3 regions of the Serratia sp. GW822-FHT06D09 genome follow, and region 1 is predicted to be linked to each of the others. Evidence: predicted binding sites of a transcription regulator. Region 1 holds the regulator's gene; each other region holds the start of a gene.
The links. Region 1 encodes PurR, which represses purine synthesis genes. Its sites were predicted from a motif close to CANGCAAACGTTTGCNTG; they were not measured.
Positions count from the first base shown of each region.

Region 2: a site for PurR is predicted at 2,567-2,584, ahead of AC1RKG_RS11425 (NCS2 family permease). Genes of this name have one in related genera too.
Region 3: a site for PurR is predicted at 2,881-2,898, ahead of guaB (IMP dehydrogenase). Genes of this name have one in related genera too.

Region 1 covers NZ_JBXALO010000001.1:211,538-215,622, reverse strand. The annotation lists gene AC1RKG_RS01030 (C40 family peptidase) at 1-120, shown strand, start outside; gene sodB (superoxide dismutase [Fe]) at 315-893, shown strand; gene cydH (cytochrome bd-I oxidase subunit CydH) at 947-1,036, opposite strand; gene purR (HTH-type transcriptional repressor PurR) at 1,360-2,385, shown strand; gene punR (DNA-binding transcriptional activator PunR) at 2,420-3,328, opposite strand; gene punC (purine nucleoside transporter PunC) at 3,452-4,085, shown strand, end outside.
Region 2 covers NZ_JBXALO010000004.1:86,946-91,030, forward strand. The annotation lists gene AC1RKG_RS11405 (LysR family transcriptional regulator) at 1-701, shown strand, start outside; gene bhsA (multiple stress resistance protein BhsA) at 758-1,018, opposite strand; gene AC1RKG_RS11415 (glutathione S-transferase family protein) at 1,250-1,918, shown strand; gene AC1RKG_RS11420 (VOC family protein) at 1,966-2,373, shown strand; gene AC1RKG_RS11425 (NCS2 family permease) at 2,710-4,071, shown strand.
Region 3 covers NZ_JBXALO010000015.1:51,943-56,027, reverse strand. The annotation lists gene guaA (glutamine-hydrolyzing GMP synthase) at 1-1,179, opposite strand, end outside; gene guaB (IMP dehydrogenase) at 1,356-2,819, opposite strand; gene xseA (exodeoxyribonuclease VII large subunit) at 2,990-4,085, shown strand, end outside.

The sequences.
Region 1 (4,085 bases):
AAATTTATTCAGTCACCGCGTACCGGTGAAGAAATTCGGATCAGCCAACTCGACAATGACTACTGGCAAAACCATTACATCGGCGCCCGCCGTGTAGTAACACCGAAAACCATTCGATAATTTCTTTGGCGGCTGGCTTGCCCAGCCGCTCTCCCCTGACTGATTTTCCTGCTGTTCCTAAAGCACCCAATCCTTTAGCCCGCCCCCACTGTATTTCATCGCGAAAATTGCTAAGCTAAATATCCACAATAAAAACAGGTCAATTTAAGGTCCGTTGCTTTAGCGGCGAGTTGACACTGTACAAGGAGGAAGCAATGTCGTTTGAACTGCCCGCACTACCTTATGAAAAAAATGCCCTCGAACCGCACATTTCGGCAGAAACCCTGGAATACCACTATGGCAAGCATCACAACGCCTATGTGGTCAACCTGAACAATTTGCTGAAAGGCAGCGAGTTTGAAGGATTATCCCTTGAAGCAATCATCAAGGCTTCCAGCGGCGGCATCTTCAACAATGCGGCTCAGGTATGGAATCACACCTTCTATTGGCACTGCCTGTCACCTCAGGGCGGTGGAGAGCCTCAGGGCAAATTGGCTGCCGCGATCAACCAGGCTTTTGGTTCTTTTACCGCCTTCCGGGAACTATTCAGCGACGCCGCGGTGAAAAACTTTGGCGCAGGCTGGACCTGGTTAGTGAAAAAGCCGGATGGCTCGCTGGCGATTGTTAATACGTCGAATGCGGCCACGCCGTTGACCGGTGAAGACAAACCGTTGCTTACCGTCGACGTTTGGGAACACGCCTATTACATCGATTATCGCAACGCACGACCGGCCTACCTGGAAAACTTCTGGGCACTGGTTAACTGGGCATTTGTGGAGGAAAATCTGGCGTAACGCGGGGAAATACAACCAGGCGTAGCGAACTGCGCCTGGTTGACTGAAGAGTATCAGTTCAATGCTGCGGTGAAGCTAAAAGCGATAATCACAGCCAGCGCACCCAGGGTGGTGAACAGTGACATTTTCAAATCGGTATCCATTACAACTCCTTTTCAGATTGGGTTTCCCAAGGGTAAAAGGCACACAATTAATGTGTTAAACCATTTTCCCACAGTTGGCCGATAAAATCTTGTTATCATTTCCCAGTTTATAATACCGATTACCTCTTCCCCTTTTGCTCAATATGGGACAAAATTCGCAGTTCACAACTGTGTACCGGCAAAATGCCCCTCCTGACCAAGCGCTGACGACTTCAACACACTAAAAACTCAGTTTTCGCTTCTTTGGAGAAGGATCTACGCAGGCAAACGATTAACATCACACTTACATACTGCAACATGTGAGTTCAGGAGTCATTCTTTACATGGCAACGATTAAAGATGTGGCCAAACGCGCTGGCGTTTCCACCACCACCGTTTCGCACGTCATCAATAAGACTCGTTTCGTCGCCGAAGAAACAAAAGCGGCCGTTGGCGCCGCGATCAAAGAGCTGCACTATTCACCCAGCGCCGTGGCGCGCAGCCTTAAGGTCAATCACACCAAATCTATTGGTCTGCTGGCCACATCGAGCGAAGCACCCTACTTTGCCGAAGTGATCGAGGCGGTGGAAAACAGCTGCTACAGCAAAGGCTATACGCTGATCCTGTGCAACTCACATAACAATCTGGACAAACAACGCGCCTATCTGGCGATGTTGGCGCAAAAGCGCGTCGATGGCCTGTTAGTCATGTGTTCGGAATACCCGGACCAACTGCTCGGCATGCTGGAAGATTATCGCAATATCCCGATGGTCGTCATGGATTGGGGCGCCGCACGCGGTGACTTTACCGACACCATTATCGATAACGCCTTTGAAGGCGGCTATCTGGCCGGGCGCTACCTGATTGAACGCGGCCACCGCGATATCGGGGCCATTCCGGGCCAACTGGCGCGTAATACCGGCGGCGGCCGCCATCAGGGCTTTTTAAAAGCCATGGAAGAAGCCAATATCGACGTGCGTGAAGAGTGGATTGTTCAGGGCGACTTTGAGCCGGAATCCGGCTACAAGGCCATGCATCAGATACTGTCGCAGAAGCAACGTCCTACCGCAGTCTTCTGCGGTGGCGATATCATGGCCATGGGGGCGATCTGCGCCGCCGATGAACTTGGCCTGCGCGTACCACAAGACATATCGGTGATTGGCTACGATAACGTGCGAAACGCCCGCTACTTCACCCCGGCACTGACCACCATTCATCAGCCCAAAGAGCGTTTGGGCGAGATGGCCTTCACCATGCTGCTGGATCGCATCATCAGCAAGCGTGAAGAGTCGCAGGTGATTGAGGTTCATCCCAAGCTGGTTGAGCGCCGTTCGGTCGCTGACGGCCCGTTCATCGATTATCGCCGCTAATTATCTACGCCGGACACTCTCGCGGTTTCCGGCGTCATTCTTCGCTTAGCCACTCCTGATTCAAGGTTTCACTGTCTCCCAGATAATCCAGCAACCAGGCCATAGCCGGTGACGGCGTATTTTGCTGCCAGGTCAGGCAACAAGGACTGGCGGGAAATGGCTGTTGCAACTGTAGCGCCACCAGCTCCCCGCGCTGCACCAAAGGCAATACCTGATGCGCGGGCATCATACCAACGCACAACCCGGCACACAGGCAGTCCACCGCAGAAGCCCAGTCCGGCACCACCAGGCGGCGCTGGTTGTCCAACGTCCAGGTCACGCGTTTGGGCAGGTTGCGCGAGGTATCTTCCAGGCACAGTGACGGAAAGGGCCGTAGTTGATCGTCGTTCAACAGCCCCTCTATCGCGGCCAGCGGGTGATGCGGACTGGCCACGCACAACCAACGCATATCTCCCATATCGCGAAAGGCGAAACCGCCGCCCACCGGCACCGCCCTTGTGGCGCCGATCGCCATATCGGCACGACCGTCCACCAGCGCATCCCATACGCCATTAAACACCTCCGGCTGAACCAGCAATTCGACGTCGGGGAAATGGCGGTAAAAATCCAGCACCAATTGGCGACTGCGTTGGGGTTTAACGATGATATCCACCGCTATTTTCAATTGGCCCCGCCAGCCGTTAGCGACCTGTTGGCACTGTCGGCGCGTGTCGAGCATTTTTTTGATGACACCACGCGCTTCCTGAATAAACAGCACGCCCGCCGGTGTCAGTTCCACGTCGCGATGACGGCGCTCAAACAGCGGTACCGCCAGCCATTGCTCCAACTGCCGCACCGTATAACTTACCGCCGACGGTACCCGATGCAGCTCCTGCGCCGCGGCGCTGAAACTGCCGGTGCGGGCCACCGCATCGACGACATCCAGGGAATATTCAGACCACATAGCTTTGCCTTCAATTTTTTTAACAGCACCTCGCAAATATTACCGTTTCACAAGCAGAGATCCAGCCGGATACACTTGCCGGCGCTAAAAACCTGCGACAATAAAATATTAACGAGAAATACCATGCGAAATTCCTTTGGTTTTATGTTCTACCTTGCCGGCCTGAGCATGCTGGGTTACCTGGCCACCGATATGTACCTGCCCGCTTTCGGCATGATGCAACAAGATCTGCAGATTTCCCCCGGGGCAATCAGCGCCAGCCTGAGCATCTTCCTGGCCGGGTTTGCCTTTGCACAACTGCTGTGGGGCCCGCTTTCCGATCGCCTCGGCCGTAAACCGGTGTTGCTGATCGGTCTGGCGCTGTTTGCCCTCGGCTGCCTCGGCATGCTGTGGGTGCAAAATGCCGTGCAACTTTGGTCGCTGCGCTTTATCCAGGCGATTGGGGTTTGCTCGGCTGCCGTTACCTGGCAGGCCTTGGTAATTGACCGCTATCGCGAAGGCAAGGCTAACCGCGTGTTCGCCACCATTATGCCGCTGGTAGCCCTTTCCCCGGCGCTGGCGCCGTTGGTGGGTGCCTGGTTGCTGAATCACATGGGCTGGCGCGCCATTTTCGCCGTGTTGCTGGGCATTACCGTGCTTTTGCTATTGCCGACGCTGCTGCTGAAAGAAAGCGCCAAAACCGTGCCTTCCGACGACAATAAGAAAAGCGCGCTCAGTTTCTTCCAACTATTAAAGTCACGCATCTTCAGTGGCAACG
Region 2 (4,085 bases), on a different contig from region 1:
CGATCCAGTGCGCATTAAAAGGAGTAAGCAGCGGCGGCGGGGTGGCGGCCGGCACGCTGAAGGTCAGCATGGGGACGGCGTTCGGCCTGCATTTTGTCATGCCGATGCTGCCCGACTTTCTGGCGCGGTACCCGGCAATTGTCCCCGACTGGCATTTCGACAACCGTAAAGTGGATCTGATTGGTGAGCATTTTGATGCTGCAATGGGGGGCGGTATCGAATTGGCGCAGGGCATGATTGCACGTGAACTGGCTCCAGCCCACGGCATCCTGGTGGCTTCTGCAGCGTATCTGCAGCGCAACACTGCCATCCGGCAGCCGGAACAGTTGATGAATCATGCGGGCATTTTTATCCGCTCACCGCAAACCGGGCGGATCCGTAATCTGCCGCTGCGTAATGCGGAGAATGAACAACGAGCGCCGTCGATGGAAATCAAAATGACGGTAAATGAACCGGATGCTGCAGCGCAGGCGGCGGAAATGGGGTTGGGGATCGCGCTGATCGCCATGCCGAACGCCTTGCCTTATCTGGAAAGCGGTCGACTGGTGCGGGTATTGTCGGGCTGGTATGTCGATCGCGGCAGCGTGCACCTGTATTTCCCCACCACCAAGTTCCTGCCGACCAAAACCCGAGTGTTTGTTGATTTCATGATCGAACAATTTCGGCTGCAGAAGCTGGCGGCGAGGTTTGATGCTCGCTAGAAACGAGAAAAGCCCCTTGCGGGGCTTTTTTCTTCCGTCAGTTTACTGTCTGACGATCAGTTGAAGATTTCTGCGGTGCCATACAGTTTGTTCTGGCCACCGGCGGAGATGATGCGGTAAGAGCTGGCACCGGATGCAGCGGCTTTGCTGGCCAGTTCATTTTCCAGCGTGCTCAGGTTAGAAGCGCCGCTCACGGACACCACACCGATTTTCTGGGCACCGGCCGCAGGCTGGTTAGCGGGTTGGTCAGCGGCAACGCTGGCGAAAGAAGCGGTAGTCAGCAGCAGAGCGGTAGCAAAAAATTTGATGTTTTTCATGATTCAATCCTCAGGGTATTTTTTAGGTGAGAGGCTGTTTTCTCTCGATGTGTTAGATAATAGGCCGTCATGCCCAAAGAGAAAATCGGAGAGTTTTGAGTATCTCTGTCAAATTTATTGATTTAAATTTGAGCGACAGATGACCTTATTGGCAGATGGGATAATTCACCACTACCCTTTAACCAGAAGCCTCGACATATAACGGGTGTGGCAACAGAGTGGAGAAGCCCCATGATTATCGTGCACCATCTAAATAACTCGCGGTCGCAGCGCATCCTGTGGTTTCTGGAAGAATTGGGAGTGCCGTACCAGGTGCAGCGCTATCAGCGCGATCCGCAAACCATGCTGGCGCCTGCGGAGTTGAAAAAGATCCATCCGCTCGGCAAGTCGCCAGTGATTGTCGATGGCGATCTGACGCTGGCGGAGTCCGGCGCCATTATTGAATATCTGCAGGAAGCCTACGATGCGCAGGGGCAGTTTATCCCCACCGACTATCATGCCCGGCAACAGTATCGTTACTGGCTACATTATGCCGAAGGGTCACTGATGCCGCTGTTGGTGATGAAGCTGGTGTTTAGCCGTTTGGGCCAGCCGCCCATTCCCTGGCTGTTACGACCAGTGGCAGGGGCTATTGGCAAAGGCGTACAGCGGGAGTATCTGGATAAACAGATTGCTCCGCACCGCGACTATCTTGAACAGCACCTGGCCAAAAGCACCTGGTTTGTCGGCAATGAATTCAGCGCGGCGGACATCCAGATGAGTTTTCCGCTGGAAGCGATGGCGGCACGTGGCGCATTGGATGGCTGTCCAAAGCTACGCGACTATCTCCAGCGTATCCATGCGCGGCCGGCCTACCAACGGGCGCTGGAGCAGGGCGGGCCTTATGACCTGCTGAAATGAGCGGGTGGGCTATACTCGATGAGGTCACTCTTCGTCGGAGGTAGCCCATGGCTACGCAAATTTTTGTTAACCTGCCGGTGGGCGATTTGCCCGTATCCATCGAGTTTTTCACTCGTCTTGGTTTCAGCTTTAATCCACAGTTTACCGATGACACCGCCGCCTGCATGGTGGTCAGCGACAGCATCTATGTGATGCTGTTGACCCACGACAAATTCAAAATGTTCACCCCGAACCCGATCAGCGATGCCAGAAAGGCGACCGAAGTGCTGATATGCCTGTCGCAGCCTAACCGGGCAGCGGTGGACGATCTGGTGCGCAAAGCGATCGCCGCCGGCGGCAATACCTATAATCAGCCGCAGGATTATGGCTTTATGTACGGCCACGGTTTTCAGGATCTGGACGGACACATCTGGGAACTGATGTACATGGATGAAAAGGCGGCCCAGGCTCAGTAGTCGTTTTGCCCTCCGAAAGGGGGGCGCTCCCATCGGATTTACCTATGAGACAAATACCGTATTTTCGATAATGATTGATCCCAGTGCTTTTCCGCATAAATTGGCGCGATCTTTGGTTGATCAGACGGTATGGAAGGCTGGATAATCGTTTGCCTTGAATAAACCACCATAAATTACCCGTACCATTCACTGTGAGTTAAACGTTTGCCTTTGATGCGACGCCCATTGGCGACGTGAGCAAAGGGCAGAAAAGCAAACGTTACCCTAATGAACATGCGTGGGCGGAATAACAAGCCTCTTTAAACGGGCTGGCAATGAAACACAGGGGACAGCAACATGTCGAATTCTCAAGCGAATAACGCCGTTAAACCAAAAGGCGGGCTTGATGGTTATTTTAATATTTCTGCGCGCGGCAGCACCGTGCGTCAGGAAGTGGTGGCGGGGCTAACTACCTTCCTGGCGATGGTGTACTCGGTGATCGTGGTGCCGAGCATGCTGGGCAAAGCCGGCTTCCCGCCAACGGCGGTGTTTGTCGCCACCTGCCTGGTGGCGGGTCTCGGTTCGTTGCTGATGGGGTTATGGGCCAATTTGCCGATGGCCATCGGCTGTGCAATTTCCCTGACCGCTTTCACGGCGTTCAGTCTGGTGCTGGGCCAACACATCAGCATTCCGGTGGCGTTGGGGGCGGTATTCCTGATGGGGGTGCTTTTTACCATTATTTCGGTAACCGGTATTCGCGCCTGGATCCTGCGCAATTTGCCGATGGGCGTCGCTCATGGTACCGGCATCGGTATTGGTCTGTTCCTGTTGCTGATCGCGGCTAACGGCGTTGGCCTGGTGGTGAAAAACCCACTGGACGGCCTGCCGGTGGCTTTGGGCGCATTCACTTCGTTCCCGGTAGTGATGACGCTGCTCGGGCTGGCGGTGATTTTCGGGCTGGAAAAACTGCGCGTTCCCGGCGGTATCCTGCTGGTGATCATCACTATTTCGGTGGTGGGGTTGGTGTTTGACCCGGCGGTGAAATACCAGGGCTTATTCGCGATGCCAAGCCTGGCGGATGCCAACGGCAATTCGTTGATTTTCAGCCTGGATATCATGGGCGCATTGCAGCCGGTGGTCTTGCCGAGCGTGCTGGCGCTGGTGATGACCGCGGTATTTGACGCTACCGGTACTATCCGTGCGGTGGCCGGTCAGGCCAACCTGCTGGATAAAGACGGGCAAATCATCAACGGCGGCAAGGCGCTGACTTCGGACTCCCTGAGCAGCATTTTCTCTGGTCTGGTCGGTGCGGCCCCGGCGGCGGTGTATATCGAATCCGCAGCGGGCACGGCTGCGGGCGGTAAAACCGGTCTGACAGCAACCGTAGTCGGTTTGCTGTTCCTGCTGATCCTGTTCCTGTCGCCGTTGTCTTATCTGGTGCCGGTTTACGCGACCGCACCGGCGCTGATGTACGTTGGCCTGCTGATGCTGAGCAACGTCACCAAGCTGGACTTCAATGATTTTGTCGATGCCATGTCCGGCCTGCTGTGCGCCGTGTTTATCGTGCTGACCTGCAATATCGTCACCGGTATCATGCTGGGCTTCAGCTCATTGGTGATTGGCCGTATCTTCTCCGGCGAATGGCGTCGGCTGAATATCGGTACCGTGCTGATCGCCGTGGCGCTGGTGGCATTCTATGCCGGCGGCTGGGCAATCTAACCGCTATGTCGTTT
Region 3 (4,085 bases), on a different contig from region 1:
CAGGCCCAGTTCCAGACCGATTTTGCGCACTTCGTCTTTGAACAGCTCTTTCAGCGGCTCGACCAGGCCAAGCTTCATCTCTTTCGGCAGGCCACCCACGTTGTGGTGCGATTTGATCACGTGCGCTTTGCCGGTGGCGGAAGCGGCGGATTCGATCACGTCCGGGTAGATGGTGCCCTGCGCCAGCCATTTCACTTCAGTCTGCTTGCAGGCTTCTTCGTCGAACAGTTCAACGAACACGCGGCCGATGATCTTGCGCTTGGCTTCCGGTTCGTCAACGCCGGCTAACGCGCTCAGGAAGCGATCTTCCGCCGCCACGTGAACGATGTTCAGGCCGAAGTGGTCGCCAAACATTTCCAGCACCTGGTCTGCTTCATTCAGACGCAGCAGGCCGTTATCGACGAACACGCAGGTCAGGCGTTTACCGATGGCGCGATGCAGCAGCATTGCGGTCACGGAAGAATCGACGCCGCCGGACAGGCCGAGGATCACGTGATCTTCGCCCACCTGCTCACGAATGCGCTCTACCGCATCTTCGATGATGGTCGCCGGGGTCCACAGGGCTTCACACTGGCAGATATCCAGCACGAAACGCTCCAGCATGCGCTGGCCCTGTCGGGTGTGGGTCACTTCCGGGTGGAACTGCACGCCGTAGAAGCGTTTTTCTTCGTTGGCCATAATGGCAAACGGGCAGGTATCGGTGCTGGCAACGGTCACGAAGTCGGACGGGATAGCGGTCACTTTGTCGCCGTGGCTCATCCACACGTCGAGCAGCGGTTTACCGGTTGGGCTCAGCGCGTCTTCGATGCCGCGAACCAGTGCGCTGTCGGTGGTAATTTCCACCTGCGCGTAACCGAATTCACGCTCGTTGGAACCTTGCACATTGCCGCCCAGCTGCATTGCCATGGTCTGCATGCCGTAGCATACGCCCAGCACAGGTACACCGGCGGTGAACACGTATTCTGGCGCACGCGGGCTGTTGGTTTCGGTGGTGCTTTCCGGGCCGCCGGACAGGATGATGCCGCTCGGATTGAATTCGCGGATTTGCTCTTCGCTAACGTCCCAGGCCCACAGCTCGCAGTAAACGCCGATTTCGCGCACGCGGCGGGCGACCAGTTGGGTGTATTGCGAACCAAAGTCCAGAATCAGAATGCGATGCTTATGGATATTTTTTGTCATGTGAGGCGAATTCCAGCAACAGAGAAAAAGGAAAATCTAAAACGTTAGGACAGTTTCAGTCGGCGAGGCCAAACAGTTGGTGGTCGCCCGCAGCACAGCATGCGCAGTTGACATAAAGTCAATGAGCAATGCGAGCAGCGGACGGCGAACAAATGCGCCGGCCGCAGCCCCTGAAATTAACCCATGCGGTAGTTCGGTGACTCTTTGGTGATGGTCACGTCATGCACGTGGCTTTCCTGAATACCGGCGCCGCTGATGCGAACAAATTCAGCCTTGGTACGCAGGTCGTCGATGGTGGCGCAGCCGGTCAGGCCCATGCAAGAACGCAGGCCGCCCATTTGCTGGTGTACGATCGCTTTCAGCATGCCTTTGTAAGCCACGCGGCCTTCGATACCTTCCGGCACCAGTTTGTCGGCGGCGTTATCGGTCTGGAAGTAACGGTCGGAAGAGCCTTTGGACATCGCGCCCAGTGAACCCATACCACGGTAGGATTTGAACGAACGGCCCTGATACAGCTCGATTTCGCCCGGTGATTCTTCGGTACCCGCCAGCATGGAGCCGACCATTACGCAGGATGCGCCGGCCGCGATAGCTTTGGCGATGTCACCGGAGAAGCGAATGCCGCCGTCGGCGATGACCGGGATACCTGTCCCTTCCAGCGCTTCAACCGCATCGGCGATGGCGGTGATCTGCGGTACACCTACGCCGGTTACGATACGAGTAGTACAGATGGAGCCAGGGCCGATACCTACTTTGACCGCGCTGACGCCGGCGTCAGCCAGCGCTTTGGCACCGGCTGCGGTAGCCACGTTGCCGCCCACGATCTGCAGATCCGGGTATTTGGCGCGCGTTTCGCGAATACGCTGCAATACGCCTTCGGAATGGCCATGCGAAGAGTCGATCAGCAGCACGTCAACGCCGGCGGCGACCAGCGCATCAACGCGCTCTTCGTTACCTGCACCTGCACCCACCGCTGCGCCAACGCGCAGACGGCCATGCTCGTCTTTACAGGCGTTTGGCTTGCGTTCCGCTTTCTGGAAGTCTTTTACGGTGATCATGCCCAGCAGGTGGAAGCTGTCGTCCACTACCAGCGCTTTCTCAACGCGTTTTTCGTGCATTTTCTGCAGCACGACTTCACGCGCTTCGCCTTCTTTCACCGTAACCAGACGCTCTTTCGGCGTCATCACGGCGGTAACAGGCTGGTTCAGATCGGTGACGAAGCGGACGTCGCGGCCGGTAATGATACCGACCAGTTCGTTCTCTTCGGTGACGACAGGGTAACCGGCGAAACCGTTACGTGCGGTCAGCTCTTTCACTTCTTTCAGGGTTGTGGCAGGGGTTACGGCTTGTGGATCGGTTACCACGCCGCTTTCATGTTTTTTCACGCGGCGGACTTCTTCTGCCTGACGCTCGATAGACATGTTTTTGTGAATGAAGCCCAGACCGCCTTCCTGCGCCAGCGCGATGGCCAGGCCGGATTCGGTAACGGTATCCATGGCTGCGGACAGCATAGGGATATTCAGGCGGATATTTTTGGTCAGTTGGGTGCCGAGCTCAGCGGTATTAGGCAGAACCGTAGAGTGAGCTGGAACCAGGAGAACGTCGTCAAACGTTAGTGCTTCTTTCGCGATACGTAGCATGGGCAATATCTCACCAGAGTGGGCTGTGAAAAAGATAAAATATTGCCGCGGCATTATACAGAGCGTAATCGGTTGCCTCCAGCACTTTCTCACAAAAACTCTTGATTACCTTTTTCAGCCATGTAGTATCGACCAATTAAGTGCTTGTTTTGAAATTTGATCTGGGTCACATGTCGATACCTGTTTCGCCTTCCATTTTTACCGTAAGCCGCCTGAATCAGACGGTTCGACAGCTGCTGGAAATGGAAATGGGCCAGATTTGGCTCTCCGCCGAGATCTCCAACTTCTCCCAGCCGTCTTCAGGTCATTGGTATTTCACGCTGAAAGACGACCGCGCGCAGGTGCGTTGCGCGATGTTCCGCAACACTAACCGTCGTACTACCTTCCGCCCGCAAAATGGCCAACAGGTGCTGGTGCGTGCCAGCATCACGCTGTATGAGCCGCGCGGCGACTATCAGCTGATCGCCGAAAGCATGCAGCCCGCCGGCGACGGCCTGTTGCAACAGCAGTTCGATCAGTTAAAACAGCGACTGAGCGCCGAAGGCCTTTTCGACCAACAGTTCAAACAGCCGCTGCCCAGCCCGGCCAAACGCGTCGGGGTGATTACCTCCGCCAGCGGCGCGGCGCTGCACGATGTGCTGCAGGTGCTGCAACGGCGCGATCCTTCATTGCCCATAGTTATCTACCCTACTTCGGTGCAGGGCGCGGAAGCCCCCCTGCAGATTGTACGTGCCATCGAAACGGCCAACCGCCGTGACGAGTGCGACGTGCTGATCGTCGGCCGTGGCGGGGGTTCGCTGGAAGACCTGTGGAGCTTTAACGACGAACGCGTTGCGCGGGCGATTTTCGCCAGCCGCATTCCGATTGTCAGCGCCGTCGGCCACGAAACCGACGTCACCATTGCCGACTTTGTCGCCGATCTGCGTGCGCCAACCCCTTCTGCCGCTGCCGAACTGGTCAGTCGCAATCAGTTGGAACTGCTGCGTCAGTTGCAATCACAGCAACAGCGGATGGAAATGGCGATGGACTACTACCTGGCGCAGCGCCAGCAGCAGTTCACCCGCATCAACCACCGTTTGCAGCAGCAGCACCCGCACCTGCGTCTGGCGCGCCAACAAACGCTGTTGTTCAAACTGCAACGTCGGTTGGAAGACGGCATGCAAAACCAACTGCGTCTGTCTTCGCGTCGCAGCGAGCGGGCTCAGCAACGGCTGGCGCAGATGCAACCGCAGGCGCGTATTCACCGCTACCAACAACGCGTGCAGC